One region of the Delftia lacustris genome, then DNA from elsewhere that is predicted to be linked to it. Evidence: predicted binding sites of a transcription regulator. Region 1 holds the regulator's gene; the other holds the start of a gene.
What was found. Region 1 encodes FNR, which switches genes on or off when oxygen is low (the NO sensors DNR and NnrR bind a similar motif). Its sites were predicted from a motif close to TTGATNNNNATCAA; they were not measured.
Positions count from the first base shown of each region.

Region 2: a site for FNR is predicted at 6,892-6,905, ahead of U6958_RS31215 (DASS family sodium-coupled anion symporter). Genes of this name have one in related genera too.

Region 1 covers NZ_CP141274.1:4,720,702-4,735,392, reverse strand. Annotated here, with positions in the region: gene ccoN (cytochrome-c oxidase, cbb3-type subunit I) at 1-793, shown strand, start outside; gene ccoO (cytochrome-c oxidase, cbb3-type subunit II) at 813-1,445, shown strand; gene U6958_RS23050 (cbb3-type cytochrome c oxidase subunit 3) at 1,457-1,594, shown strand; gene ccoP (cytochrome-c oxidase, cbb3-type subunit III) at 1,622-2,539, shown strand; gene ccoG (cytochrome c oxidase accessory protein CcoG) at 2,618-4,072, shown strand; gene U6958_RS23035 (FixH family protein) at 4,130-4,444, shown strand; gene U6958_RS23030 (hypothetical protein) at 4,627-4,914, shown strand; gene fnr (fumarate/nitrate reduction transcriptional regulator Fnr) at 4,996-5,715, opposite strand; gene hemN (oxygen-independent coproporphyrinogen III oxidase) at 5,877-7,259, shown strand; gene U6958_RS23015 (sulfite exporter TauE/SafE family protein) at 7,265-7,990, shown strand; gene U6958_RS23010 (HD-GYP domain-containing protein) at 8,164-9,408, shown strand; gene U6958_RS23005 (bifunctional diguanylate cyclase/phosphodiesterase) at 9,405-11,891, shown strand; gene U6958_RS23000 (sulfite exporter TauE/SafE family protein) at 11,855-12,673, opposite strand; gene U6958_RS22995 (cell division protein ZapA) at 13,065-13,466, opposite strand; gene U6958_RS22990 (hypothetical protein) at 13,499-13,708, opposite strand; gene U6958_RS22985 (cobyrinate a,c-diamide synthase) at 13,964-14,691, shown strand, end outside.
Region 2 covers NZ_CP141274.1:6,514,306-6,528,996, reverse strand. Annotated here, with positions in the region: gene rplR (50S ribosomal protein L18) at 1-292, shown strand, start outside; gene rpsE (30S ribosomal protein S5) at 308-829, shown strand; gene rpmD (50S ribosomal protein L30) at 844-1,026, shown strand; gene rplO (50S ribosomal protein L15) at 1,038-1,469, shown strand; gene secY (preprotein translocase subunit SecY) at 1,494-2,813, shown strand; gene rpmJ (50S ribosomal protein L36) at 2,946-3,059, shown strand; gene rpsM (30S ribosomal protein S13) at 3,082-3,447, shown strand; gene rpsK (30S ribosomal protein S11) at 3,466-3,870, shown strand; gene rpsD (30S ribosomal protein S4) at 3,961-4,584, shown strand; gene U6958_RS31235 (DNA-directed RNA polymerase subunit alpha) at 4,697-5,695, shown strand; gene rplQ (50S ribosomal protein L17) at 5,882-6,274, shown strand; tRNA gene U6958_RS31225 (tRNA-Met) at 6,296-6,372, shown strand; gene U6958_RS31220 (hypothetical protein) at 6,455-6,772, opposite strand; gene U6958_RS31215 (DASS family sodium-coupled anion symporter) at 7,067-8,572, shown strand; gene U6958_RS31210 (alkylhydroperoxidase domain protein) at 8,585-9,172, opposite strand; gene U6958_RS31205 (CMD domain protein) at 9,169-9,861, opposite strand; gene U6958_RS31200 (putative FMN-dependent luciferase-like monooxygenase) at 9,858-10,970, opposite strand; gene U6958_RS31195 (ABC transporter ATP-binding protein) at 10,951-12,642, opposite strand; gene U6958_RS31190 (ABC transporter permease) at 12,639-13,607, opposite strand; gene U6958_RS31185 (ABC transporter permease) at 13,604-14,551, opposite strand; gene U6958_RS31180 (TIGR04028 family ABC transporter substrate-binding protein) at 14,580-14,691, opposite strand, start outside.

The DNA.
Region 1 (14,691 bases):
CCTGACCGCAGGCTTCCTGGGCATGATGTATTACTTCATTCCCAAGCAGGCTGGCCGTCCGGTCTACAGCTACCGCCTGTCCATCGTCCACTTCTGGGCGCTGATCTTCACCTACATGTGGGCGGGTCCTCACCACCTGCACTACACCGCGCTGCCCGACTGGACGCAGTCCGTGGGCATGGTGTTCTCGCTGATCCTGCTGGCTCCCAGCTGGGGCGGCATGATCAACGGCGTGATGACGCTGTCGGGCGCATGGCACAAGCTGCGCGACGATCCCATCCTGCGCTTCCTGATCGTGTCGCTGTCGTTCTACGGCATGTCCACGTTCGAGGGTCCGATGATGTCCATCAAGACCGTCAACGCGCTGTCGCACTACACGGACTGGACCGTGGGCCACGTTCACTCGGGCGCCCTCGGCTGGGTGGGCCTGATCACCATGGGCTCGCTGTACTACCTGATCCCGCGCCTGTTCGGCAAGACCAAGATGCACTCGGTGGGCGCCATCGAGCTGCACTTCTGGATGGCCACCATCGGCATCGTGCTGTACATCGCCGCGATGTGGATCGCCGGTGTGATGCAGGGCCTGATGTGGCGCGCCGTCAATCCCGATGGCACGCTGACCTACACCTTCGTCGAAAGCGTCAAGGCCAGCTATCCGTTCTACGTGATCCGCGTGGCCGGTGGCCTGCTGTACCTGGGCGGCATGCTGGTCATGCTGTGGAACACCTGGAAGACCGCGATCTCCGGCCGTTCCGTGAAGGTGGCCGTGCCTGCCGTCGTGGCCCACGCCTGAGCGTCTAGGAGCATTACTCATGTCCGATCACAACCATAGCGCTCCCAAGAGCTTTTCCCACGAGAAGGTGGAAACCAACAATTTCCTGCTGATCGTGCTGACCCTGCTGGTGGTCGCCGTCGGCGGCCTGGTGGAAATCGTTCCGCTGTTCTTCCAGAAGTCGACCACGGAAGCGGTGGCGGGCCTCAAGCCCTACACGCCGCTGCAGCTCATGGGCCGCGACGTCTATCTGCGCGAGGGCTGCTACAACTGCCACTCGCAGATGATCCGCCCCTTCCGCGCCGAGACCATGCGCTACGGCCACTACTCGGTGGCGGGCGAGTTCGTCTACGACCACCCCTTCCAGTGGGGTTCCAAGCGCACCGGTCCCGACCTGCACCGCGTGGGCGGCAAGTACAGCGACGAATGGCACCGCATCCACCTGAACAACCCGCGCGACGTGGTGCCCGAGTCCAACATGCCTGCCTACTCCTGGCTGGAGAAGAACAAGGTGGATGACACCGTGGTCGCCCAGCACATGAGCGCGCTGCGCAAGGTCGGCGTGCCCTACAGCGACGAGGAAATCAGCGGCGCCGCCGAGCAGGTCAAGGGCAAGACGGAAATGGACGCCGTCATCGCCTACCTGCAGGTGCTGGGCCGTTCGGTCAAGTAAAGGAGAGCGACATGGACATCACCACCATGCGCATCGTGGCCACGCTGGCCTCTCTGGCCTGCTTCATCGGTATCTGGTGGTGGGCGTTCGCCCGCCGCAACCAGGCCCGTTTCGAAGAGGCCGCCCAGCTGCCGTTCGAGCAAGACTGAGTCCCTCCACCAGAACGAGAACTTCCCATGAGCGATTTCGTAAACAACTTCTGGTCGATCTATGTCACGGCGATCACGCTGGGCGGCATCATCGGCTGCCTGCTGCTGCTGTATCTCACCGCACGCAAGAAGGTGGTCCCCTCGGCCGACAACACCACGGGCCACGTCTGGGACGAGGACCTGCGCGAGCTGAACAACCCCATGCCCAAGTGGTGGATGTGGCTGTTCATCATCACCTCGGTGTTCGGCTTCGCCTACCTGGCGGCCTATCCGGGCCTGGGCTCGTTCGCGGGCAAGCTGGGCTGGACGCAGCTGGGCGCCTATGAAAACGAGATGGCCAAGGCCCGCGCGGACCTGGAGCCGCTGTACGCCAAGTTCACGAGCATGAGCACCGAAGACATGGCCAAGGACCCCCAGGCCATGGCCATCGGCGAGCGCCTGTTCATGAACAACTGCGCGCAGTGCCACGGCTCGGATGCACGCGGCGGCAAGAGCTTCCCCAACCTGACCGATGGCGACTGGCTGCATGGCGGCACGCCCGACAAGATCAGGGAAACCATCACGGCGGGCCGCATCGGCATCATGCCGCCCATGGCCGCTGCCGTCGGCACGCCCGACGATGTGCGCAACCTCTCGCACTATGTGCTGAGCCTGTCGGGCAGCCCGCACGACTCGCTCAAGGCTTCGCTGGGCAAGTCCAAGTTCACGGCCTGCGCCGCCTGCCATGGCATGGACGGCAAGGGCAACCAGGCCCTGGGCGCTCCCAACCTGACCGATGACATCTGGCTGCACGGCTGGGGCGAGGCCGCCATCACGGCCATGATCAACAACGGCAAGCACAACGAGATGCCTGCCCAGAAGGACAAGCTGACCGAGGCGCAGATCGCGGTGCTTGCCTCCTATGTCTGGGGCATGTCGCACAAAGACGGCGCAGTCCGTCAATAAGGACAGGGGGCGGCGCTGCGGCGCCGCCTTTTTGCCTTTTTGAGTTTTCAGATATTCCAAAAAACCAAGGAACCCACCATGAAGCCCGAGAACGGGGATGATGCCGGGAAGCCTCCCCGCAAAGTCATTCCGATCACGCCTGCCGACCCGGACCCGGGCCAGCTGGTGTCGATGTTCGAGTCCGAGAAGAAGGTCTACCCGCGCTCCATCAGCGGTGTCTTCGCACGCTGGCGATGGGCTCTGGTGTTTCTCACCCAACTGGTTTTCTATGGCCTGCCCTGGCTGGAATGGGGGCAGCGCCAGATGGTGCTGTTCGACCTGGGTGCGCGGCGCTTTTACCTGTTCGGGCTGGTGCTGTACCCGCAGGATTTCATCTACCTGGCGGGCCTGCTGATCATCTCGGCGCTGGCGCTGTTCCTGTTCACGGCCGTGGCCGGTCGCCTGTGGTGCGGCTTTTCCTGCCCGCAGACGGTCTACACCGAAATCTTCATGTGGGTGGAGCGCAAGGTCGAGGGCGACCGCAGCGCGCGCATGCGCCTGGACAAGAACGGCTGGACCTTTGAAAAGCTCTGGAAGAAGTCGCTCAAGCAGTTGCTGTGGATTGCCATTGCCCTGTGGACCGGCTTCACCTTCGTGGGCTACTTCGTGCCCATCCGCGAGCTGGGCGGCGAGCTGCTGGCGCTGCAGGGCAGCTGGCAGGTTTTCTGGGTGCTGTTCTACGGCTTCGCCACCTATGGCAACGCCGGCTACATGCGCGAGCAGGTCTGCAAGTACATGTGCCCCTATGCGCGCTTTCAGAGCGCCATGTTCGACCGCGACACCATGATCGTCAGCTACGACACGGGCCGGGGCGAGCCGCGCGCGCCGCGCACCAAGAAGGTGGACTACAAGGCCCAGGGCCTGGGCGACTGTATCGACTGCAAGATGTGCGTACAGGTCTGCCCCGTGGGCATCGACATCCGCAACGGCCTGCAGTACGAATGCATAGGCTGCGGTCTGTGCATAGACGCCTGCAATTCCATCATGGACAAGATGGAGTATCCGCGCGGCCTCATCCGGCTGACCACGCAGAACGCCATGGCCGGCCTGTGGCGGCGGGCCCAGGTGCTGCGCCGCATCTTCCGTCCGCGCGTGCTGGTCTACTCGGCCGTGCTGATCGGCCTGAGCATGGCCATGATCGTGAGCCTGGCGCTGCGCCAGTCGGTCAAGGTCGACGTGATACGCGACCGGGCGTCGCTGTCGCGCATCGTCGCGGGCGGCAAGCTGGAAAATGTCTACCGCCTGCAGATCATGAATGCCACCGAGCAGGCCCAGCGCTACCGCATCAGCGCCCATGGCCTCGACGGGCTGGAGCTGGCGTCCGAGCAGGAGGTCGAGGTCGGCCCGGCCGAGACGCGCGGCATTGCGGCGCGGCTGCAGATTCCCTACGGTTCCGCCGAGCCGGGCTCGCACACCGTATTCTTCGATATCGATGCCGTGCATTCAGGCGCGGGACGCGCGTCCGAAAAGGCCGTCTTCCTGGTGCCCCGGTGATATGTCTGGCCGGCACCGCCCAGGCTGCGCCGGCTGTTTGAAAGAAAGAGGTTATCCATGTCTTCCAGTCCCGCAGTCTCCGCGCCCGCCACGGCCCCTTCGCATCCGGACGCCGGCAAGCCCTGGTGGAAGTTCGCCCATGTCTGGCTCGTGGTGGCCGGCCCGGCCGCCGTCGTGGTGGCCGGCGTGGTCACGGCCGTCATTGCGATCAATGGCGCCGATCCCGTGATCGATCCTGACTATTACCGCAATGGCATCACCATCAACGAGCGTGCCGATGGCGTGCGCGAAGTGCCCAAGAGCCTGGCGCCCGCGGTCACCGGCCGCAACCACGCGGCCACGCCCGCGCAGGACCATCCCACGGACCGCTGAACGCAGGAAAATGCCGTGCACAAGGCCGCAGTCGCGGCCTTTTTTGTATGGTGGATGGCATCTCCAGCATGCGCGAGGGCCAAGGGTTTCCTACAGGCAGTGCAGGGTGCGCAGGGCTTGGCACGGTGCGAGGGCGGCGCGCACAATGAAAGCCAACCCTCGACAGCTCAAGGAGATCGCTGATGTTGGCCCAACGCTGGATGTGGATTGCCTGGCCGGCCTTTCTGGCCGCCGCCGTGATGGAGATGCTGGTATTCGCCTTCGTGGACCCGCTGGAGCTGCACTGGCTCGGCGACCTGGGCTGGTCGCGGCAGGGAATCTACACGCTGGCCTTCTTCGCCTTCTGGGGCGTGACCATGCTGTCCAGCCTCATGACCACCATGCTGGGACGCTCCACGCACGATCTCAACGACGGCGTGGTCTCCGAGCCGGACCCAAATCTGGCCATGCAGGGCCTGGGGCGCGATTGAACCTGCGTGCACTGCAATGGCAATGAACAAGGCCCGCGATCGCGGGCCTTGTTCATTGCCGGGGGGCGGGGCCTTGCGGCCTCACTGGCACTGCTGGCTGTTGACGATGCGCTTGAGCGCGTCCGTGTCCAGGATGCGCAGATGGCGCTGGCGCACCTCGATGATGTTTTCCTCGGCAAACTTCGAGAAGGTGCGGCTCACCGTCTCCAGCTTCAGGCCCAGGTAGCTGCCGATTTCCTCGCGCGTCATGCGCAGCACCAGTTCCGACTTGGAAAAGCCCCGGGCGTGCAGGCGCTGCACCAGGTTGAGCACGAAGGCGGCCAGGCGCTCCTCGGCACGCATGCTGCCCAGCAGCAGCATCACGCCATGCTCGCGCACGATCTCGCGGCTCATGACCTTGTGCACATGGTTTTGCAGGGCCGTGACCTCGCGCGACAGGTCCTCCAGCTTGTCGAAGGGCATGACGCAGACCTCGGCGTCTTCCAGCGCGACCGCATCGCAGGTGTGGTGGTCGTTGACGATGCCATCCAGGCCGATGATCTCGCCGGCCATCTGAAAGCCCGTGACCTGGTCGCGCCCGTCCTCGGTGGCCACGCAGGTCTTGAAGAAGCCCGTGCGGATGGCGTACAGCGAGGTGAAGGACTCACCGTTGCGAAACAGCAGGCCGCCGCGCTTGACCTTGCGGCGCGTGGCCACGATGTCGTCGATGCGCTGCATCTGCTCGGCATCCAGGCCCATGGGCATGCACAGCTCGCGCAGGTTGCAATTGGAACAGGATGCTTTGATGGTCTGAAGGTTCATGGAGTAAACATCAGCGGCGCAGCAGTGCGCCGGCGGTGACCTCGTGGATGGCGATGAGTTGGATCAAATTGTCGCAGCACTGCCGCGAACAACTCTTGATATGAGTCAAGGACGCGGCCAATGGGCTGCGGCACAGTGGACGACATTAGAGGAAAAAACCCATGACCGCTGTCACCCCAGAGCTGCTGCGTCGCTTCGACGTACCGGGGCCCCGATACACCTCGTTCCCCACGGCCGATCGTTTCGTGGAGGCTTTCGGTGCTGAAGACTATATCCTGGCACTTGAGCACCGCAAATCGAGTACCGCAGCGCGGGCCATGCCTTTGTCGCTGTATGTGCATGTGCCGTTCTGCGAGTCGCTGTGCTACTACTGCGCCTGCAACAAGATCGTGACGCGCCACCACGATCGCGCGGCCGTCTACCTGGACTACCTGGCGCGCGAGATGGCCTTGCACACGGCCCATTGCGGCAAGGGCCAGGCCGTCAGCCAGCTGCACCTGGGCGGCGGCACGCCCACCTTCTTCTCGGACGATGAACTGCGCACGCTGATGGCCCTGCTGCGCGAGCATTTCAAGCTGGAGCCGGGCGGCGAATACTCCATCGAGGTCGATCCGCGCACCGTCAGCGTCGAACGCCTGGCCGTGCTCAAGGAGCTGGGCTTCAACCGCCTGAGCTTCGGCGTGCAGGACTTCGACGAGCAGGTGCAGATCGCCGTGCACCGCGTGCAGCCGGCCGAGCAGGTGTTCGCGCTGGTGGCGGCCGCACGGCAGCTGGGCTTTGCCTCCATCAACGTGGACCTGATCTACGGCCTGCCCAAGCAGACGCCCGAGTCCTTCGAGCGCACGCTGGCCCAGGTCAATGCGCTGCGGCCCGACCGTATCGCGCTCTATGCCTATGCCCACCTGCCCGAGCGCTTCAAGCCGCAGCGGCGCATCGCGGCCGAGGACCTGCCCCAGGGCGCCGACAAGCTGGCCATGCTCTCGCGCTCCATCGCGGCCTTCATGGAGGGCGGCTATGTCTACGTGGGCATGGACCACTTCGCCTTGCCCGAGGACGCGCTGGCCGTGGCCAAGCGCCAGGGCCGGCTGCATCGCAACTTCCAGGGCTACAGCACCCAGCCCGACTGCGACCTGATTGCGCTGGGCGTGTCGGCCATCGGCAAGGTGGGGGCCAGCTACAGCCAGAACGCCAAGACGCTGGAGGAGTACTACGACGCCATCGACGCCGGCCACCTGCCCGTGGTGCGCGGCCTGGCACTGTCGCGCGATGATCTGGTGCGGCGCGCCGTCATCATGGCCATCATGTGCCAGGGCGCCGTGCTGTTCGAGCCCATGGAGCAGGCCTGGCTGCTGGGCTTTCGCGAGTACTTCGCCCCCGAGCTGGCGGCGCTTCAGGACCTGCAGGCCAAGGGGCTGGTGCAGATCAGCGACGAGGGATTCCAGGTCACGCCCATGGGCTGGTACTTCGTGCGTGGCGTGGCCATGCTGTTTGACCGATATCTGCAGGCCGACAAGAACCGGGCGCGGTTTTCGAGGATCATCTAGGCCCCATGCTGTTGTCGCTGCTCTGGACCGCTTTGATCATGGGGCTCGTCGGCGGGCCCCATTGCCTTGCCATGTGCGCCGCGCCCTGCAGCGTGGTCACGGGCGGGGCGGGGCAGGGCACGGTACAGGGTGGTGGGCAGGTGGTCGCCGTCCATGGACTGCAAAGCCGGCTGTGGCTGCGCACGGCGCTGTTCCATGGCGGGCGGCTGGCCGGCTATGCCAGCCTGGGCGCTGCCTCGGCGCTGGCCATGGAAAGCCTGTCCTGGCTCACCAGCCAGACCACGGCGCTGCAGCCGTTCTGGACGCTGACCCATGTCGCCGTGATGGCCTGGGGCCTGGCCATGATGGTGCAGGCCCGCCAGCCCGCCTGGCTGGAGTCTGCGGGCCGCGCCGCCTGGCGGCGCGTGCAGCCCTGGGTGTCCGCCCCTGGCGGCACGCTGGCGGCGGGCTATGCCTGGGCGCTCATGCCCTGCGGACTGCTGTATTCGGCCGTGCTGGTCGCCGCGCTCAGCGGTGGCCCCTTGCAGGGCGCATCGGCCATGGCGGCCTTTGGCGTGGGCAGCGGGCTGTGGCTGGTGGCCGGCCCCTGGCTGTGGCGGCTGGGCCGCCAGCGCCTGAACGGCCTGCGTGCCGAATGGGGCACGCGGCTGGCCGGCCTGATGCTGGTGGGCGTGGCCGTGTGGGCGCTGTGGATGGACCTGATCTACAAGCCCAGTCTCTGGTGCCGATGAACAACAGCGGGGGACAGACTTGGTCCTGAGGGTCGCGGATTGACTGCAAGGCCCTCAGAACTGGAGATAATGCCCGAATCATCGGCTTACATTTGCCGATTCCTTCAGCCTCGGGGCCGTTGCCGCGCGTGAACCATTCCGTCCTCATCGATATCCGAGACCTCCGTCCGGGCATGTTTGTCCAGCTCGATGTTGGATGGCTGAACCATCCCTTTCCGGTCAGCAGCTTCAAGATCACCTCCAGCGCACAGATCCAGACCCTGAAATCCCTGGGCCTGGAGGCGGTGCGCTGCGTTCCGCACAAAAGCGACGCCTGGCCGGCCGAGGTGCGCACTCCGCCGCCGCAGCCGCTGCCCGCTGTGGCGGCCGCCGCAGCCGAACCCGCCGAGGAACCTGCACCCGCAGCGCCGCTGCTGCTGTCCGTGCCCAACTGGCGCGGCCGGCTGGAGGACTGCAATGCGCGCTTTCAGAAGGTGGAGCGTGGCTATGTGGCCATCGAAACCACCCTTGCCAGCGCGCCCGAGCAGGCGCGCATGCCCACCGAAGCCCTGGTCGACGGCTGCCTGGCCGAACTGGCCGGCCCGCAGGACGTGGCGATTCACCTCCTGTCCGATGGCGTGGGCAGCAACCAGAGCGTGCATGCCGTCAACGTGACCGTGCTCGGCCTGCTGCTGGGCCGGGCCCTGGGCCTGGAGGCTGCGCTGCTGCGCGACCTGGGCCTGGCGGCGCTGCTGCACGATGCCGGCAAGCCGGTGGCCGGCGCCGAGGGCATGCACGGCCTGGCCCTGGAGTCTTCCGTGCCCGACGCGCTGCGCGACCGCTACGAGCGCCATGTGGGTGAATCGGTGGCCATCGCCATGCGCATGGGCCTGTCGGCCCAGGTCACCACCGCCATCGCACAGCACCATGAGTGGGCCGACGGCACGGGATTCCCGCTGAGCCTGGTGGCCGAGGACATGGAGCTCACGGGCCAGATCCTGGCCCTGGTCAACACCTATGACCGCCTGTGCAATCCCGGCGATGCGCAGACGCCGCACACGCCGCACGAGGCGCTGTCCATGCTGTTCAGCCGGCTGCGCGACAAGTTCGCCGCGCCCGTGCTCAATGGCTTCATCCGCATGATGGGCGTGTTCCCGCCAGGTTCGGTGGTGGAGCTGACCGATGGGCGCCATGCCATGGTCATGTCCGTCAATGCATCACGGCCGCTCAAGCCTTCGGTGATGGTCCATGACGCCAGCGTGCCGGCCGCCCAGGCGCCCGTGCTGGCGCTGGAGCTGTTTCCCGCGCTGGGCATACGCCGGGGCGTGGCTCCTGCGCAGTTGCCGCGCGAAGCGCTGGACTATCTGTCGCCGCGCCGGCGTGTCTGCTATTACTTTGAACGGGCGGTGGAATTGGATCCGCCGAAGGTGGCGTCTTGAACAAGCAAGCGCTCAACCGCGCCTGGCCCCGCCTGCTCGATGCACTGCAGGAGGCGCTGTGGCTGATTGATGCCCGCAGCCTGAAGGTGCTGCGCGCCAACGCCGCCAGCGAATCCGTCACCGGCTATGAGACCGATGCCGCCGTGGGATTGCCCGTGCAGGTGCTGGCCGCCACGCCGCAGCAGCAGGCGTTCTGGAGCGACCCTTTCAACTGGCAGGCCGGCGCCCAGTTCATTTCCGAGGTGCGCCGTGCCGACGGCCAGCTGGCGCCCGTGGAGATGCGCGTGCGCGCGCTCGACGGCGAGGTGCTCCTGGTCAGCATGCTGGACCGGCGCGAGCAGGCGCTGCACGAGGCCGAATTCGAAAGCCTGCTGGGCGAGTTGCGCGCCACGCTGGAGTCGGCGGCCGACGCCATCCTGGTGTGCGATCCCGATGGCCGCATCCGCGCCTTCAACCACCGATTCGCCACGCTCTGGGGCATTCCCGAGGCGTTGCTGGTGCGCCGCAACGACGCGGCCATCCTCGATCACCTGGCCGGCCAGGTGCGCGATGCCGAGTCCTACGCGCAGCAGTTGAAGCTGCTGTCGGCCCAGCCCCTGATGGAAGCGTCCGACGTACTGGACCTGCGCGACGGCCGCATCCTGGAGCGCCGCGCCGTGCCCCAGCTGCGCCGGGGCCTGCCCATGGGGCGCATTTTCTCCTTCCGCGACATCACGGCCGAGGCCCAGACCCAGGCGGGCCTGGAGCTGGCTGCGCGGGTCTTCGAGTCCAGCCTGGACGGCATCTTCATCGCCGATGGCCACATGGACGTGGCACGCACCAACCCGGCCTGCGAACGCTTGCTGGGCGGCATGCCCGTGCAGGGCCGCACGGTGGAATCGCTGTTCGAAGCCACCGAAGACCCATCCGACACGCTGGGCGACCTGGCCCGCATACAGTGGCATCAAGGCGGCTTCTGGGAGGGCGACCTGTGGTTGCGCCAGGCCGGCGGTGCGCGCTGCGCCGTGCGCCTGTCCTGGGTGCCGCTGCGCAATGCGCAGGGCGACGTGGTGCAGAGCATCGGCTTCATGCGCGACCTCACCCAGCAGCGCGTGGCACAGCAGCGCATCGAACAGCTGGCCTACAGCGACGCGCTCACCGGCCTGCCCAACCGGCTCAATCTCACGGAGCGCGTGGATGCGGCCATCGAGGCCGCACGCGCAGGCGGCACGGTGTTCAGCATCCTGTTCATCGACCTGGACCGCTTCAAGATCATCAACGACTCGCTGGGCCACCAGTTCGGCGACCGAGTGCTCAAGCTGGTCGCACAGCGCCTGAGCGACTGCATGCGGCCCGTGGACATCCTGTGCCGCCTGGGCGGCGACGAGTTCGTGCTCTACCTGCACGGCTGCAACGCCGAGCTGGCTGCCGCGGTGGCCAGGCGCATCCTGCAGGAGATGGAGCGGCCCTTCCTGCTCGACGGCCTGGGTTTTTCCGTGCAGTGCAGCATCGGCGTGGCCCAGTACCCGGCCGACGGCCTCACGCTGGACGAGCTGATCCGCCAGGCCGACACGGCCATGTACCGCGTCAAGGAGCGGGGCCGGGGACATTTCAGCTTCTACCAGCCGCAAATGAGCGCGGGCCTGCTGTCGCGCATGAAGCTGGAGCATGCCATGCGCCAGGCGCTGGAGCATGGCCGCATGGCCGTGTACTTCCAGCCCCAGGTGCACATCGACAGCGACCGCATCGTCGCGGCCGAGGCGCTGCTGCGCTGGACCGACCCCGAATTCGGCGTGGTCTCGCCCGGTGTCTTCATTCCGCTGGCCGAGGAGTCGGGCTACATCGTCACGCTGGGCGCCTGGGTCATGGAGCAGGCGGTGCAGGAGGCTGCGCGCTGGCAGAAGCAGGGCATGCCGATCAAGGTGTCGGTCAACGTCTCGGCGCTGGAATTTCGCCAGTCGGGCTTTGTCGAGCGCGTGACCGAGCTGCTGCGCCGCTACGGCCTGGAACCCCATCTGCTGGAGCTGGAGCTGACCGAAAGCATCCTGCTGCAGGATGCACAGGACATGGCGCTGCGCGTATGCCAGATCGCCGATCTGGGCGTGGGCATGGTCATCGACGACTTCGGCACCGGCTACTCCAACCTGGCCTATCTGAAGAAGCTGCCCATCTCCAAGATCAAGATCGACCAGAGCTTTGTGCGCGGCCTGCCCAGCGACGAGGGCGACCAGGCCATCGTCGGCGCCATTATCAGCCTGGGTCTGGCGCTGGGCGTGGAGATCGTGGCCGAGGGCGTGGAAACGCACGAGCAGCTGACGGCCATCCACCGCATGCAGGGCCACTACTTCCAGGGCTTTCTGTGCGCGCCGGGCCTGCCGCGCGAGCAATTCGGCGAATGCCTGCAGGCCCAGCGCGCCGGCATCGGCGCCATCGCCTACCGGCAGAGAATGGCCCAGGTGGCAAGCGCTCAGCTGCCCGCGCTCAAGCCCTTCCAGAGCATGTAGGCCGCCAGGCCGAACAGCAGCGTGGCGAAGATCCGCTTGAGCTGGGCCACGGGCAGCCGGTGCGCGGCCCGCGCGCCCAGCGGCGCGGTCAGCACGCTGCAGCAGGCCAGTGCCAGCAGGGCCGGCAGCCACAGGTAGCCCAGCGAATATTCGGGGCGTCCCGCGTCACCCGCGCCTGTGAAGATCAGGCCTGCCGCATTCACCACGGCAATCGGAAAGCCCAGCGCCGCGCTGGTGCCCACGGCCATGTGCATGGGCACCGAGCAGCGCATCATGAAGGGCACGCTGATGAAGGCCCCGCCCGCACCCACCAGCCCCGAGATGAAGCCCAGGCCCGTGCCGGCACCGTACAGCCCCAGCGGCCCCGGCAGGGCGCGCGTGGCCGTGGGCTGGCTGTTGCTGCGCAGCATGCGCAGCGCCATGTAGCCGATGAACACGCCAAAGAACAGCGCCAGGTACTTGCCACGCAGCAGTGCGAAGACTCCCAGGCTGGCCAGCAGCCCGCCCGTGATGATGCCCGGCGCCAGGCTGCGCACGATGTCCCAGCGCACGGCGCCGCGACCGTGGTGGGCGCGCAGGCTGGAGATCGAGGTGAACACGATGGTGGCCATGGCCGTGGCGATCGCCATCTTCACGGACAGGTCCGGGCCGACCCCGCGCTTGTCGAGAAAGTAGGTCAGAAACGGCACAAGCACCATGCCGCCGCCCACTCCCAGCAGGCCGGCCAGGAAACCGGAGCACAGGCCCAGCAGGGCCAGTTCGAGAAACAGCAGATCAGGCATGCGGCGGCAGATCGGTAGTGGAGGGGCGGGCAACAAAAAACCCGGCGCACCGTGGAGGTGCGCCGGGTTGGAATCAGGTGTCTGCAAAGACCACCGGGCCGTCATCCTGAACCGGGGTTCAGGGGGGCAAGGGCAGCCAGACGTTGGGTTCATCTGACGCGAGACGATCACGCTCGAATGGCAATGTACCAAGCCCGGGCTCATAGAGCATTGGTCCAAGGAACTATAAAGCCCGGCGGGTTTGCAGACGCCTCCATTCTAAGGCCGTTGATCAGGCCCGCGATCAAGTTCTTTGAACGGCATGGGCTTTTCATTGACATGGGCGATGCAATGAAAACAGCCTCCGAAGAGGCTGTCGTGCGGGGCAAGGAAAGGCAGCGGCGGCCCAGGCTCAGATCAGCCGCGCATCGCCCTCCAGGGCCTGGTCCAGGCGCAGCACCAGTTGCTCGGCAAGGGCCTGCTGGCGCGCACGCTCGGCCAGCTCCTCGGGGCTGGGCTCGGGCGGCTGGGATGGGGCGTTGTGCTGGGAAGCGGCCTCGTCATGCAGGGACTGCATCTCGGCCTGGGCCGTGGCCATGGCGCTTTCCTGGGCTTCGCGGTCCAGCACGTCGAAGGCCATGTTCAGCGCGGACAGCACGGCCACGCGCTCGCGGGAGCGGACCTTGCCGCTGTCGCGGATGCGGGTCATGGCCGTGTCCACACGGCGCACGGCTTCGAGCAGACGCTCTTCCTGGCCATCGGGGCAGGTCAGCACATAGCTTTGCTGCAGGATTTGCACTTCGATCTGCTTCATGGGCGTTCGGGGCGTCGGCGGTTGCGAAGGGGTCAGGCCCCCTGGTTGGAGGGCAGGCGCTCGATCAGGGCATCGACGCGGGCCCGGGCGGCGTTGAGCCGCGAGCGCAGCGAATCACGCTCCTGGGTCAGGGCCGCCACCTGCTCGGCGAGCAGCGCATTGGTGCGTTGCAGTTCCTCGTGGCGAACCAGCAGGCGCTCCACGCGCTCTGCAATGTGGTCGAGGGAAGTCTGGGAGGTCATAGACGCTGAGATTGTAGGACGTGCGAACGAAGTGAGCACATTCCGTGGAAGTATCCGAGGAAACCTGGTAACAGGCAGGCGTACACGGCTTGACGTCAGCGCCTTGCTCGGGTATTGGAGAGCGAGCGCCAGACTGTCTCACAAAATCGTAGCGCCATCTGTAGGACTCGTCTGCTTCGGCGGGATGTATTGCGTAAGCATTGGTTGCGGCCGCGGTGCGGGCGCGCACTACAATGCGCCGCGCGGAGCGAACACATGAACATTGACCTTGGCCAGGGCGGGGCACGCTGCCCGGCGCTGCTGATCACTTCCACGGCTTCGGGCCAGGGCAAGACCACGCTGACGGCTGCGCTGGCGCGGCTGCATGCGCGCCAGGGCCGGCGCGTGCGCGTGTTCAAGTGCGGCCCCGACTTCCTGGATCCGCACTGGCATGAACTGGCCAGCGGCGCGCCCGTGCACAGCGTAGACCTGTGGATGACGGGCGAGTCCGACATGCGTGCACGCCTGCACGCAGCCGCCTGCGAGGCCGATCTCATCCTGGTGGAAGGCGTCATGGGGCTGTTCGACGGCACGCCCTGCGCGGCCGATGTGGCCGAGCGGCTGGGCCTGGCGGTACTGGCCGTCATCGACGCCTCGGGCATGGCCGGCACCTTTGGCGCGCTGGCCCATGGCCTGCAGTACTATCGGCCGGGCCTGCGCTGGGCCGGCCTGCTGGCCAACCGGGTGGGCAGCGCCCACCATGCCGATCTGCTGCGTGCCGGCCTGCGCGATCCCTCGCTGTGGCTGGGCGCGCTGGCGCGCGTGCAGGGCAAAGGCGCCGCCTCGCTGCTGCCCGAAAGACACCTGGGCCTGGTCGCCGCACATGAACTGGACGATGCGCTGGTGCGCCTGGACGTGGCCGCCGACGCGCTGCAGGCTACGCCGCTGGGCCAGTTGCCCTGGCAGGCCGGGCCGGGGCAGGGCGCCAGCTGGCAGGACTGGTC
Region 2 (14,691 bases), 1.8 Mb from region 1:
ACGTCTGAGCGTGAACCGTACGAACCTCCACATCTACGCAAGCGTGGTGTCGGAAGACGGCACCAAGGTGCTGGCTTCGGCCTCGACTGCCGAAGCCGAAGTGCGCACCCAACTGGGCGCCATCGGCAAGGGTGGCAACGTGGCTGCCGCTACGCTGATCGGCAAGCGCATTGCCGAGAAGGCCAAGGCTGCAGGCGTGGAGAAAGTGGCTTTCGATCGCGCTGGTTTCGCATACCACGGCCGCGTGAAGGCTTTGGCAGAAGCCGCTCGTGAAGCCGGCCTGCAGTTCTAAGCGGAGCGGATAGAAATGGCAAAGTTTTCTCCCAAGGTGCAAGACGAAGGTCGTGACGACGGTCTGCGCGAAAAAATGATCGCGGTGAACCGCGTCACCAAGGTTGTGAAGGGCGGTCGTATCCTCGGCTTCGCTGCACTGACCGTGGTTGGCGACGGTGATGGCCGTGTTGGCATGGGCAAGGGCAAGTCCAAGGAAGTGCCTGCAGCCGTGCAAAAGGCGATGGAAGAATCCCGTCGCAACATGATCAAGGTGTCCCTGAAGAACGGCTCGATCCATCACACCGTGATGGGTCAGCATGGCGCAGCATCCGTGATGCTGAACCCCGCTCCCAAGGGTACCGGCATCATCGCCGGCGGCCCGATGCGCGCCGTCTTCGAAGTGCTGGGCATCACCGACATCGTGGCCAAGAGCCATGGCTCGTCGAATCCCTACAACATGGTCCGCGCGACTTTTGACGCTCTGAAGAACTCCACGACCCCTTCGGAAGTGGCAGCCAAGCGCGGCAAGTCGGTTGAAGACATCTTCACCGCCTGATCGGAGTCAATCACATGACAACGCAACAAACCGTGAAGGTGCAACTGGTGCGCAGCCCCATTGGCACCAAGGAATCGCACCGCGCCACCGTCCGTGGCCTGGGCCTGCGCAAGCTGAATAGCATCAGCGAACTGCAGGACACGCCTGCTGTGCGCGGCATGATCAACAAGATCAGCTATCTGGTCAAAGTCCTCTGAAAGGATTGATGATGGAACTCAATAGCATCAAGCCTGCAGCAGGTGCCAAGCATGCCAAGCGCCGTGTCGGCCGCGGCATCGGCTCCGGCCTGGGCAAGACTGCCGGCCGTGGTCACAAGGGCCAGAAGTCGCGTTCGGGTGGCTACCACAAGGTGGGCTTCGAAGGCGGTCAAATGCCTCTGCAGCGCCGTCTGCCCAAGCGTGGCTTCAAGTCGCATCTGCTGAAGTTCAACGCAGAAGTGACCCTGTCCGCTCTGGAACAGCTGGGCCTGGCCGAAGTCGATCTGGCAGCTCTGAAGCAAGCCGGTCTGGTTGGTGAAATCGCAAAGGTGGTCAAGATCATCAAGAGCGGTGAAATCAGCAAGGCTGTCAAGCTCAACGGCATCGGCGCTACCGCCGGCGCCAAGGCTGCCATCGAAGCTGCCGGCGGCAGCATCGCCTGATTAATGATCTGAAAGAAGACATCCGTGGCTACTAGCGCAGCTCAAATTGCAAAAACCGGAAAATTCGGCGATCTTCGCCGCCGTCTGGTTTTTCTGTTGCTCGCGCTGGTCGTTTACCGCATCGGGGCTCATATCCCCGTGCCGGGCATCGATCCAGCGCAGCTGCAGCAGCTGTTCAATGGCCAGCAGGGCGGCATTCTCAATCTGTTCAACATGTTCTCGGGTGGGGCGCTGTCGCGCTTCACGGTGTTCGCACTGGGGATCATGCCGTACATCTCGGCATCGATCATCATGCAGCTCATGACCTACGTGGTCCCTACATTCGAGCAGCTGAAAAAGGAAGGTGAATCGGGTCGTCGCAAGATCACCCAGTACACCCGCTATGGCACTCTGGGCCTGGCGATTTTTCAGTCCCTGGGAATTGCCGTGGCTCTGGAAAGCTCCGCAGGTCTGGTTCTGAGCCCCGGTTTCGGCTTCCGCCTCACGGCGGTGGTCAGCCTGACGGCCGGCACCATGTTCCTGATGTGGCTCGGTGAACAGATCACGGAACGTGGTCTGGGCAACGGCATCTCGATCCTCATCTTTGGAGGTATCGCCGCAGGTCTGCCGAGCTCCATCGGTGGTCTGCTGGAGCTGGTGCGCACCGGTGCCATGAGCATCCTGGCCGCGATCTTCATCGTTCTCGTGGTGGCAGCCGTGACGTACTTCGTCGTGTTTGTCGAGCGGGGACAGCGCAAGATCCTGGTGAACTATGCGCGTCGTCAGGTGGGTAACAAGGTGTATGGCGGTCAGTCTTCGCACTTGCCGCTGAAGCTGAACATGGCGGGGGTCATTCCTCCCATCTTCGCTTCCTCGATCATCTTGCTGCCGGCGACCGTTGTGAACTGGTTCAGTGCAGGGGAATCCATGCGCTGGCTGAAGGACATTGCTAGCACGCTGACCCCCGGTCAGCCGATCTATGTGATGCTCTACGCCACCGCCATCATCTTCTTCTGCTTCTTCTACACGGCCCTGGTGTTCAACAGCCGGGAAACCGCCGACAACCTGAAGAAGAGTGGTGCCTTCATCCCCGGGATCCGTCCCGGTGACCAGACGGCCCGCTACATTGACAAGATCCTGGTTCGCCTGACCCTGGCTGGTGCGGTGTACATCACATTCGTGTGCTTGTTGCCCGAGTTCCTGATCCTGAAGTACAACGTCCCGTTCTACTTCGGTGGTACATCACTGCTGATTATTGTGGTGGTGACCATGGACTTCATGGCCCAGGTGCAGAACTACATGATGTCGCAACAGTACGAATCGCTCCTCAAAAAGGCGAACTTCAAAGCGACACTTGGCAATTGAACTAAGTGATGGGCCTGGCCGGCGGTGCCGGCGGGTCCAGTAAGAGTTAGTAGACGCCCATTCGATCTATCCATCGCGGGCATGTTTCCCGGTCGATAGGCCGTAACGGATGTAGAGTTTTAGGAGAATGAAATGAGAGTTTCGGCTTCGGTCAAAAAAATCTGCCGTAACTGCAAGATCATCCGCCGCAAGGGTGTGGTGCGAGTGATCTGCACGGACCAGCGCCACAAGCAGCGCCAGGGTTGATAGGAAAGTTTGAGGACGAATAATGGCACGTATCGCTGGCATTAACATCCCGCCGCATCAGCACGCTGAAATCGGCCTGACCGCTATCTATGGGATCGGTCGCACCACTGCACGCAAGATCTGCGAAGCCGCTGGCATCGCATATTCCAAGAAAATCAAGGAACTGACTGACGGCGATCTGGAAAAGATCCGCGATCAGCTGACTTCCCTGACGCTGGAAGGTGATCTGCGTCGCGAAACAACGATGAACATCAAGCGTTTGATGGACATCGGTTGCTATCGCGGTTTCCGTCATCGTCGTGGCCTGCCCATGCGTGGTCAGCGTACCCGCACGAATGCACGTACCCGCAAGGGTCCGCGCAAGGGTGCCGCGGCTTTGAAGAAATAAAGAGATTGAAAGATCACTATGGCTAAGTCTCCCGCAAACAACGCTGCACAGCGCGTTCGCAAGAAAGTCCGTAAGAACATTTCGGACGGCATTGCCCACGTGCACGCTTCGTTCAACAACACGATCATCACCATCACCGACCGCCAAGGCAACGCTCTGTCGTGGGCCTCCTCGGGTGGCCAGGGCTTCAAGGGTTCGCGCAAGTCGACGCCCTTCGCTGCCCAGGTGGCTTCGGAAGTGGCTGGTCGTGCTGCCATCGAACAGGGCATCAAGAACCTGGACGTCGAAATCAAGGGTCCCGGTCCCGGCCGTGAATCCTCGGTTCGCGCCCTGGGCGCCCTGGGCATCCGCATCACTTCCATCGCGGACGTGACGCCGGTTCCCCACAACGGCTGCCGCCCTCAAAAGCGCCGTCGTATCTAAGCTTTTTCACCAAGCCCACCGCCGCCCAGATGTGTAACATCGCGGGCGGCTCCCGTGCTTGTGCACGGCAGATGACACAAAGGAAATCAAGTGGCACGCTATATCGGCCCCAAGGCCAAACTCTCCCGCCGTGAAGGCACTGACCTGTTCCTGAAGAGCGCACGTCGCTCGATCGCCGACAAGTCCAAGTTCGACACCAAGCCCGGTCAGCACGGCCGCACTTCCGGTCAGCGTACTTCCGACTTCGGCCTGCAGCTGCGTGAAAAGCAGAAGGTCAAGCGCATGTACGGCGTGCTGGAAAAGCAATTCCGCCGCTACTTCGAAGCCGCCGACAAGAAGAAGGGCAACACCGGTGCCAATCTGCTGTCGCTGCTGGAGTCGCGTCTGGACAACGTGGTGTACCGCATGGGCTTCGGCTCGACCCGCTCGGAAGCGCGTCAGCTGGTGTCGCACAAGGCCATCACGGTCAACGGCCAATCCGTCAACATCCCTTCCTACATGGTGAAGGTGGGTGACGTGGTCGCCGTGCGTGAAAAGTCCAAGAAGCAGGCCCGCATCGTCGAAGCCCTGCAACTGGCTGGTCAAGTCGGTTTCCCCGCATGGGTGGAAGTGTCGGCCGACAAGGCTGAAGGCACGTTCAAGAAGTCGCCTGACCGCGACGAGTTCGGTGCAGACATCAACGAATCCCTGATCGTTGAGTTGTACTCGCGTTAATTCCGCGCAGCGACATTTCTGTAAAACCGTCCCCCAGCCGCGAGGCATCGCGCTGGGGTGCTTCACCAGCCTTACCGGTGTAACGAGCCGGGGGTATTGAGAGGAAGTCTGCATGCAAACCAATTTGCTGAAGCCCAAGACGATCAATGTCGAGCAGCTTGGCCACAATCGCGCCAAAGTTGTTCTGGAGCCGTTTGAGCGTGGCTACGGCCATACGCTGGGCAATGCCCTGCGCCGTGTCCTGCTCTCGTCCATGGTGGGTTACGCAGCGACGGAAGTGACGATTGCTGGTGTGTTGCACGAGTACTCGTCCATTGACGGTGTCCAGGAAGATGTGGTCAACATCCTGCTGAACCTCAAGGGTGTGGTGTTCAAGCTGCACAACCGCGACGAGGTCACGCTCTCCCTGCGCAAGGATGGCGAAGGCGTCGTGACGGCGCGCGACATCCAAACGCCCCACGACGTGGAAATCATCAACCCTGATCATGTCATCGCCAACCTGTCGCAAGGCGGCAAGCTGGACATGCAGATCAAGGTCGAGAAGGGCCGCGGCTATGTGCCCGGCAACGTGCGCCGCTATGGCGACGAGTCCACGAAGTCGATCGGCCGCATTGTGCTGGACGCTTCGTTCTCGCCCGTCAAGCGCGTGAGCTACGCCGTCGAATCGGCCCGCGTTGAACAACGCACCGACCTCGACAAGCTGGTGGTGGAGATCGAAACCAATGGTGCGATCACTGCCGAGGACGCCGTGCGCGCATCCGCCAAGATCCTGGTGGAACAGCTCGCCGTGTTCGCTCAGCTGGACGGCGGCGATATCGCCAGCGTCTTCGATGCTCCGGCCGGTGGCCGTGGTGCCGCAACCGCCTTTGATCCCATCTTGCTGCGTCCCGTGGACGAGCTGGAACTCACCGTGCGTTCGGCCAACTGCCTCAAGGCAGAGAACATCTACTACATCGGCGACCTGATCCAGCGTACCGAAAACGAGCTGCTCAAGACCCCCAACCTGGGTCGCAAGTCGCTCAACGAGATCAAGGAAGTCCTGGCTTCCCGCGGTCTGACGCTGGGCATGAAGCTGGAGAACTGGCCGCCTGCTGGCCTGGAAAAGCGCTAAGCACTATAATTGCGGGCTCTCCTTTTTGGAGAGCCTCAGTGCCTCGGGCAGTACCTGATACGGCTGCCCGAATTAATCAACAACTTGCGCAAATTCGGTTGAGGCAAGCTGCAGATCCGGTAACGGGTCCAGGCTTGCATCCTTGTTTGCGCAAGCCCTAATTACATATTTTAGGAATAAAGCACCATGCGTCACGGTCACGGCCTCCGCAAACTCAATCGCACCTCTTCGCACCGCCTGGCGATGCTGAAGAACATGATGAATTCGCTCATCGAGCACGAAGCCATCAAGACCACCGTTCCCAAGGCCAAGGAACTGCGCCGCGTGATCGAGCCCATGATCACCCTGGCCAAGGTCGACACCGTTGCCAACCGCCGCCTGGCATTCGACCGCCTGCGCGACCGCGACAGCGTGACCAAGCTCTTCAACGAGCTGGGCCCCCGCTTCGCAAAGCGTCCTGGTGGCTACACCCGTATCCTGAAGATGGGCTTCCGCGTGGGCGACAACGCCCCCATGGCCTTCGTGGAACTGGTCGAGCGCGCTGAAGAAGGCGCCGCCGAAGCCAAGGCAGCTGAATAATCTGCTATAATTTTGGAATACCGCGCGATGGAGCAGTCTGGTAGCTCGTTGGGCTCATAACCCAAAGGTCGGAGGTTCAAATCCTTCTCGCGCAACCAAATTGAAAAGGGCTACGACAACTGTCGTAGCCCTTTTTTCATGCCCTCGCGCCAGGGCAAAGGCCAGGCAGACAGCCCGGCATCAGCCGCCCAGCTGGTTGCCGATGCGCTGGCCCAGCCGCAGGCGCACGCGGTGGGCGATTTCCTGGGCGGCATCGGGGCTGAGCACCTCGCTGATGTGCAGCAGCTCGGTGTAGTGCATGTACAAGAGGCCGCGCAGGGTCTTGAAAGCGGCCTCGTGGTCGCCGCCGCAGACGCTGGCGTCATCGGCCAGCACGCGCTCCACCACGCCGGCCTGCAGCAGCGGGATCTTGCAGATGACGGCGTGGCGGGCGATCTCCAGGTCGATCTCCTGGAGCCGGCATTCCCATTCCTCGGGCAAGAATCGGTTGGCTGGCATGTCGGCTTTTCTCCTTTTTTCACTGCATGGGTACACCGGGGCGAAAGGCACCCGGTCTGGGGATGCTGTCATGTGAGCGGGGCTCGGTGGCCTGGGTCGCCAGGTTTACTGGCCCGGCCTTGATGCCTGTCAAACTTCGGTGGCGCAGGCGCCCGCTGGAAGCCGGGCTCATGCTGCACTGCATCATGATGTCAGTCATGCGGCGCGGCCGCCAGTGCCCGTGCAGGCTGGTGGGCTTTTGCTCCCGGCAGGCCATGCTCTCTCGGCGCCGCTCCGGCAACGCAAAGGATCCACATGCTCGAGAAGATTGCCTCGCTGTTCCGCTACTTCAAGTCGGCCGTGCCGTTCCGGCTGGTGCCGGCGCTGATCGCCACCGCCGTGCTGTTCGGGCTGCTGCTGGTGCCCGTGCCCGAGGGGCTGACGCCCAAGGCCTGGCAGCTGGTGGCCATTTTCCTGACCACCATCGTGGCCATCATCCTCAAGGTCATGCCCATTGGCGTGATGGCCTTGATGGCCATCGTGATCGTCTCGCTGTCCCAGGTCACGTCAGGCTCGTCCAAGGGCGCAGTCACCGATGCGCTGAGCAGCTTTTCCAGCCCGCTGATATGGTTGATCGTGGTGGCCATCCTGATCTCGCGCGGCCTCAAGAAGACGGGGCTGGGCAACCGCATCGGACTGATGTTCATCGCGCTGCTGGGCAAGCGGACCATCGGCATCGGCTACGGCCTGGCGATCTGCGAGCTGGTGCTGGCACCGTTCACGCCCAGCAACACGGCGCGCGGCGGCGGTATCGTGCACCCCATCATGAAGTCCATCGCCAATGCCTTCGAGTCGGACCCGGCCAAGGGTACGCAGGGCAAGGTGGGCACCTATCTGGCCCTGGTCAACTACCACGCCAATCCCATCACCTCGGCCATGTTCCTGACCGCCACGGCGCCCAATCCGCTGGTGGTGGACTTCGTGGCCAAGGCCACGGGCCAGGCGCTGCACCTGAGCTGGACCACCTGGGCGCTGTACATGCTGCTGCCGGGCCTGCTGTGCCTGCTGCTGATGCCGCTGGTGATCTACCTGCTGTCGCCTCCCGAACTCAAGGCCACGCCCAATGCCGTGGAGTACGCGCGCAGCGAGATGGCACGCATGGGGCCGCTGTCGGGCAAGGAGCGCGTGATGCTGGGCACCTTCGGCCTGATGCTGCTGCTGTGGGCCAACGTGCCGCAGATGCTGTTCGGGCCTGCCTTCACGCTGGACCCGACGGTGGTCGCCTTCCTGGGCCTGTTCGTGCTGATCATCACGGGCACCATCGACTGGGATGACGTGCTGTCCGAGAAAAGCGCCTGGGACACGCTGGTGTGGTTCGGCGCCCTGGTCATGCTGGCCGAGCAGCTCAACAAGCTGGGCGTGGTGTCCTGGTTCGCGGTGGGCATGAAGAACGCCATCGTCGCCAGCGGTCTGGACTGGCTGCCGGTGGCGGCCATCCTGGTGGGCGTGTTCGTGTTCTCGCATTACCTGTTCGCCAGCACCACGGCCCACATCAGCGCCATGATGCTGGCCTTCCTGACCGTGGGCGCGCAGCTGATTCCTGCCGACTATGTCGTGCCCTTCATGCTGATGATGACGGCCGGCTCGGCCATCATGATGACGCTGACCCACTACGCCACCGGCACTTCGCCCATCATCTTCGGAAGCGGCTATGTCACGCTGGGCAACTGGTGGCGCGTGGGCGCGGCCATGTGCGTGATCGAGCTGCTGGTCTTTGCCGTGGTCGGCAGCGCCTGGTGGAAGCTGCTGGGCCTGTGGTGAGGGCGAAAGCCCTCATGCGGTGGTCCGTGGCTCGCCCAGCGACAGCATGAGCCGGTTGGCCCAGTTGAAGAAGGCCGTGCCGTGCAGCACATCGGAGATGGCGGCATCGTCCAGGCCGGCGGCGCGCAGCGCATCGATGTGGGCGGGCTCCAGCGCAGGCGGCGTCTGGGTCAGCGCCACGGCCGCCGTGACGATGGCGTTCCAGCGCGGTCCCAGGTCCGTGCCCGGACCCTCGTCGAGCAGGCGCTGCACGTCGCCGCCCCGGCGCGAGAAGTGCGTGGCAAAGCGCGTATGGACCGAGGCGCAGTAGATGCAGCCATTGGCGCGCGAGGTGGCAGCGGCCGCCAGCTCCCGCTCGGCACGCGGCAGGCCGGCGTCGGGGTTGTAGAAGATGTCCTTGTCGGTGCGTGTGCGTGCGCCCAGCGTGTCGGGGTCGCGCGCCAGCAGGCGGAAGTAGGGGGACTGCGCGCGTGAGGCATCGACCAGGCCTGCATGGTGGCGTTCGGTCAGCTCGCTTTCGTCTAGCGGCTCAATCCATGGCAGCCAGTCGAGCTGTTCCTGGGTGAAGACCTGGGGAGCGGCGGAGTTCGTTGAGGTCATGGCTGGGCTTGCAGGGTGGGTTGATGGGCTGCCGGGGACGCGGGGCGTGCAGCCAGCACGCGCAACCCCGCCACCACGCGGATCTGGAAGGACAGGAAGGACGCCAGCTGGGACACGATGACGATGTCCGTCTCGCTCCAGCCCGCCTGTTGCAGCGCCTGCAGGGCCCCGGCGCTGGCGTCGCGCGGGTGGTAGGCCAGCAGGTGCGCATGGGCCAGCGCCGCGGCCAGGCGCGCGCCCAGCAGCGCGGCATGGGCCGGGTCCACGGCATAGGCGGGGCCGCTCTGGTCTTCGCGGCTCAGCGGGCCTGCCGGGTAGCGGCCGTACGGCCCGTGCGGGCCGCTGCCGGGCTGAAGGCTTTGTGCACGGCCCCGCACGACTTCGGATGCCACGGCGGCAGCCAGTTCCGCCTCTTCGGCCGCCAGCGCCTTCGCATAGAAGACGGCGCTGCGCGGCTCGCCATGCAGCCCGGCCGTGAAGGCGGCCAGGGCCAGCCGCTCGCGCAGCGAGACCGTGCCGGGCACGGGCTCGGCGGGCGTGAACAGGGCGGCAAAACTCTGCTGGGCCTGCGTGCGCGCCTCGGTGCGGTGGCGGCGCACGCGGTCCAGGGCGCTGCCGGGGGTGATGCCGGCGAGGTGGTCGATGACGTCGTCCGGAAAACGGGGCTGTACGGTGGTGTTCATGGTCATGCGGCTTGCAGCAGTCCGGCCCGGGCTGCGGGGAGGGAAGAGGGTGCCTGCAGATCTGCACGGCGCCAGCCCAGGGCTGGTGCCACATGGGCGGCCGTCAGCTCGATGGAGCGCAGGATGGCGTCGTGCAGCGGGTCGATGGAATGCACCTGGAAGACGATGTCGCTCACGCGCGCCAGCGCCGTGTCGGCGCGCAGCGAGGCGATGACCTCGTCGGGCGTGCCCACATGCACGTCGTAGGCGGCGATGAGATCGGCCAGCGGCGCCTGCGGATCGACGCGGGCCGCCCACTGCGAGGGCTGGGCGGCATGGCGCCGGGCCACGCGGCGCAGGCCGGCCTCGGCCCAGCGCAGCGCCTCGTCGTGGCGGTCGGCCACGAACAGCGTGCGCGAGCCCAGGATGCGCGGCGCCCGCCCTGCGGGCAGGCGGGCAAGGTAGGCGTCGATGATGGGGTTCTGGATCTCGGATAGCGTGGCCTGCGGCGCGCCTTCGGGCCGTGGCTGGGTGCGCGACAGCATCAGGCCGTCGCCGTTGGCCCCGGCCCGCGCGCCGCCCTCGGCCGAGAACGTGGCCTGCCAGACGCGCTCCAGCAGCTGCGGCGCGGCCGGGTACAGGCGCACGCCGCCGGCCAGCGCACGCCCGGCCCAGGCGTCCTGCAGCACGCCGAAGTTGCGTGCGAAGACGGCGCCGCGCTCGGCGCCCTGCACGCCAAAGGCCTCGAAGGATTCGGCCGTGCCGCCCGTGCCCAGGCCCACTTCCAGGCGGCCGCCGGTCAGCAGGTCCAGCACGGCCGCATCCTCGGCCACGCGCAGCGCGTTTTCCAGCGGCAGCGTGATCACGCCCGTTCCGATGCGGATGCGCCGCGTGCGCGCCGCCACATGGGCCAGGAAGACGAAGGGCGAGGGCAGGCCGCCCTCGCTTTCATGGAAATGGTGCTGGGCTACCCAGGCCGAGTCGAAGCCCTGGGCCTCGGCATGGGCGATCTGCTCGGCCACCAGGCGGTAGCGCTCGCCGGCCGGCACATCGTCGAGCAGGCGGCTGAAGAAGCCCAGGCGCGGGCCGGTTCGGGAGCCGTGGCCACGGTTGGTATCAGGCGGGGTGAGGGACAAAATCAATGCTCCTTTTGCCGGGAATGGCGTCCATGAGTTCGCGTGTGTAGTCGCTGGTGGGGCGCTGGAACACCTCCTCCACGCTGCCCGCGTCCACCACCCGGCCCGCGCGCAGCACCGATACCGTGTCGGCGATCTGGCGCACCACGGCAAGGTCGTGCGAGATGAAGAGATAGGTCAGCCCCAGGTCCTGCTGCAGCTGGGCGAGCAGGGCCAGGATCTGCGCCTGCACCGTCACGTCCAGGGCCGATACGGCCTCGTCCAGCACCAGCACCTGCGGCTGCAGCACCAGGGCGCGCGCAATCGCCACGCGCTGGCGCTGGCCGCCCGACAGCGCATGCGGGCGCCGCTGCAGCACGGCGGCCGGCAGGCCCACGCGCTCCAGCATGTCGTGCACGCGCCGGCGGCGCTCATCGGCCGGCAGCGGGTCGAAGTTCAGCAGGGGCTCCTCGATGATGTCGAACACGCTCTGGCGCGGGTCCAGAGAGCTGAACGGGTTCTGGTAGACCAGCTGCACGCGGCGGCGCAGCTGGCGCAGGGCCTCGCCGCGCAGGCCCGTGACCTCGGTGCCTTCGATGCGGATGCGGCCCGCCGTGGGCCGGCCCAGGCCCACGATGGCGCGGATGGTGGTGGTCTTGCCCGAGCCCGACTCGCCCACGATGGCATGCGTGCTGCCCCGGCGCACGCGCAGCGACACGCCGTCCACGGCGCGGAAGATGCCGCGCCCGTGGGCCGAGGCATGGCCGGGGGCCGCGAACTCGTGCACCAGGTCCTCGACCTCGATGGCCCAGTCATCGGTGGTGGCGGGCCTGGGCGTGCGGCGCGGTGCGGGCGCCAGCGAAGGCGCATCGGCCAGCAGCCGCCGCGTATAGGCGCTTTGCGGATTGCGCAGCAGCTCCAGCGTGGGGCCCTGCTCCTGGATGCGGCCGCCCTGCATGACGACCAGGCGGTGCGAGCGGTCGGCCGCCACGCCCAGGTCATGCGTGACCAGCAGCACGGCCGTGCCGGTCTCGCGGCGCAGCGCGTCGATCAGGTCCAGGATGCGCCGCTGCACGGTCACGTCCAGCGCGCTGGTGGGCTCGTCGGCAATGATGAGGGCGGGCCGCAGCGCAATCGCAATGGCGATCAGCACGCGCTGGCGCATGCCGCCCGACAGTTCGTGCGGATACTGGCGTGCGCGCAGCGCGGGCTGGGACAGCCCCACGCGGGCCAGCAGCTCCAGCACGCGCGCCTGCACGGCCGTGCGGTCGCGCAGTCCGTGGATGCGCAGGATCTCGCCCACCTGGTCGCCCACCGTGCGCACGGGGTTCAGCGACATGGTGGGGTCTTGCGGCACCAGGCTGACCACGCGGCCGCGGATGGCGTTCCAGCGTGCGGCCGGCCAGCCCGAGACCTCGGTGCCCTGCAGGCGGATGCTGCCGTGCTCGCGGTGGCCGTTGTCGGCCAAAAGGCCGATCACGGCCTGCGCCGTGGTGGTCTTGCCCGAGCCCGACTCGCCGACCAGGGCCACCACCTCGCCCGGCGCCACGGAAAACGACACGCCGTGCACCACGCGCTGCGCCTGGCCTGCGGCATCGCGGTAGGCCACGGCCAGGTCCTGCACTTCGAGCACGGGGGCGGTGGTTGCCACCGCTGGTGCGGCGTGGATGCGTTCCTCGATGGCGGCGCTCATGCAGGCCTCCGAGCGAAGGCCGTGGCGATGCGGTTGGCCGCCAGCACCACGGCCACCACGATCAGGCCCGGCGCCGTGGTCAGCCACCAGGCGGTGGCGATGTAGTTGCGGCCCTCGGCGATCAGCAGCCCCCATTCGGGCGTGGGCGGCGGCGCGCCGTAGCCCAGAAAACCCAGGGTGGAAATCGCAAGGATCGCCGAGCCGAACTGCAGCGCGGCCATGGCGATGACCGAGGTCAGCGAGTTGGGCAGCACATGGCGCCACAGCACGGCGGCAAAGCGCCCGCCGCTGCCAAAGGCGGCCTCCACGTAGTCGGAGCGGCGCACGCGCACCACCTCCGAGCGCACCAGGCGCGCGAAGCTGGCCACCGAGACCACGCCCACGGCAATGGCCGCGTTGATGGTGCCAAAGCCCAGCACGATGATGATGGTCAGCGACAGCAGCAGCGAAGGCACGGCCAGCAGCACATCGACCAGGCGCATCAGCGCATCTTCCGTGCGCCCGCCCGTGGCCCCGGCCAGCAGGCCGATCAGCGTGCCCACGGCCAGGCCCACGCCCACGGCCACGAAGGCGCCCGACAGCGAATGCACGGCGCCATGCACCACGCGCGCCCACAGGTCGCGCCCCAGCGCGTCCGTGCCCAGCCAGTGCGCGGCGCTGGGCGCCAGCAACTGCTGGCCGGCCTGGCCCGCGATCGGGTTCTGGTGGGCAAACCAGCCGGGCGCCAGCGCCCACAGCGCGGCCACGGCAATCACCAGCCAGGCCAGGGCCAGCGTGGGTGGCAGGCGCTTCAGGGATTGCAGGCGGGCCGGCAAGGCGAAGCTGCGGTGCGGGGCGGCTGGCGCAGGGGCCAGGGACGACGCTGGCAGCGCCGTGGGAATGGGAATGGGAATGGGAGTAGGAGTGGCGGGCGCGGCCTGGGCATCCAGGGCCGGGGAAAGAGCGCTTGAGACGGCAGTGTTCATGGCCGGTTCTCCACGGAATGGCGCAGGCGCGGATCAAGCAGCGGGTACAGCAGATCCACGGCGAGGTTGATGAGTACGAAGGCGGCGGCCGAGACGACCACCACGGCCTGGAGCACGGCCGTGTCCTGGTTGCCCACGGCCTGCTGGGTCAGCGTGCCCAGGCCATTGAGGCCGAACACGGCCTCCGTCACCACGGCGCCGGCCAGCAGCTCGCCGAACAGCACGCCGGCAATGGTCAGCGTGGGCAGCAGGGCATTGCGTGCCACATGGCGCAGCAGCACCCAGCGGCGCGAGGCGCCCTTGGCCCGCGCCACGGCCACGAAGGGCTGGGCCAGCACGGCGTCGATATTGCGCAGCAGCACCTGGGCCAGCGGCGCCGAGATCGGCACGGCCAGGGTCAGCGTGGGCAGCACCAGTCCTTCCCAGGGGCCGGGATTGATCACGGCGATCCAGCCCAGGCGGAACGACACCACCTGGATCAGCATGATCCCCAGCCAGAACACGGGTACCGAGACAAAGACCGAAGGCAGCGAATACAGCGCGTTGCGCAGCCAGGCAAAGGGCGCCAGGCTGGCAGCCGCCGCCAGCGCCACGGCCAGCAGCGCGGCTGCGACAAAGCCCAGGGCCGCGAGCTTGAGCGTGGGCGGCAGGCTGGTGGCCAGGCCCTGGCTCACCGGCACGCCGGCCTGCAGCGAATAGCCGAAATGGCCCGTGAGGAACTGGCCCAGCGTGTGCAGGTACTGCTGCCACACGGGCTGGTCCGAGCCGTAGGCCGCGCGGATGTCGGCAATCTCCTGCGGGCCCAGGCCCAGCTCGGGGTTCAGAAACTTGATCAGCACGGCGTCGCCCGGCAGCAGCTGCAGCAGGATGAACGAGACCGTGAAGGCCGCCCACAGCACCAGGGCGGCCTGTGCGATGCGGCTGAGCAGATAGCGGCGCGGCATGGGAGCGGTTCCTCAGGGTGCGATCCGGTCAGCGCCTGGCCAGCCAGGTGCTGTAGAAGCTGGGCCGGCCCACGGCCTCGAAGCCCACGTCGCGCACCCAGCCTGCGCCCGCAAAGGCCTGGGGTTCCTCGAAGATGGGG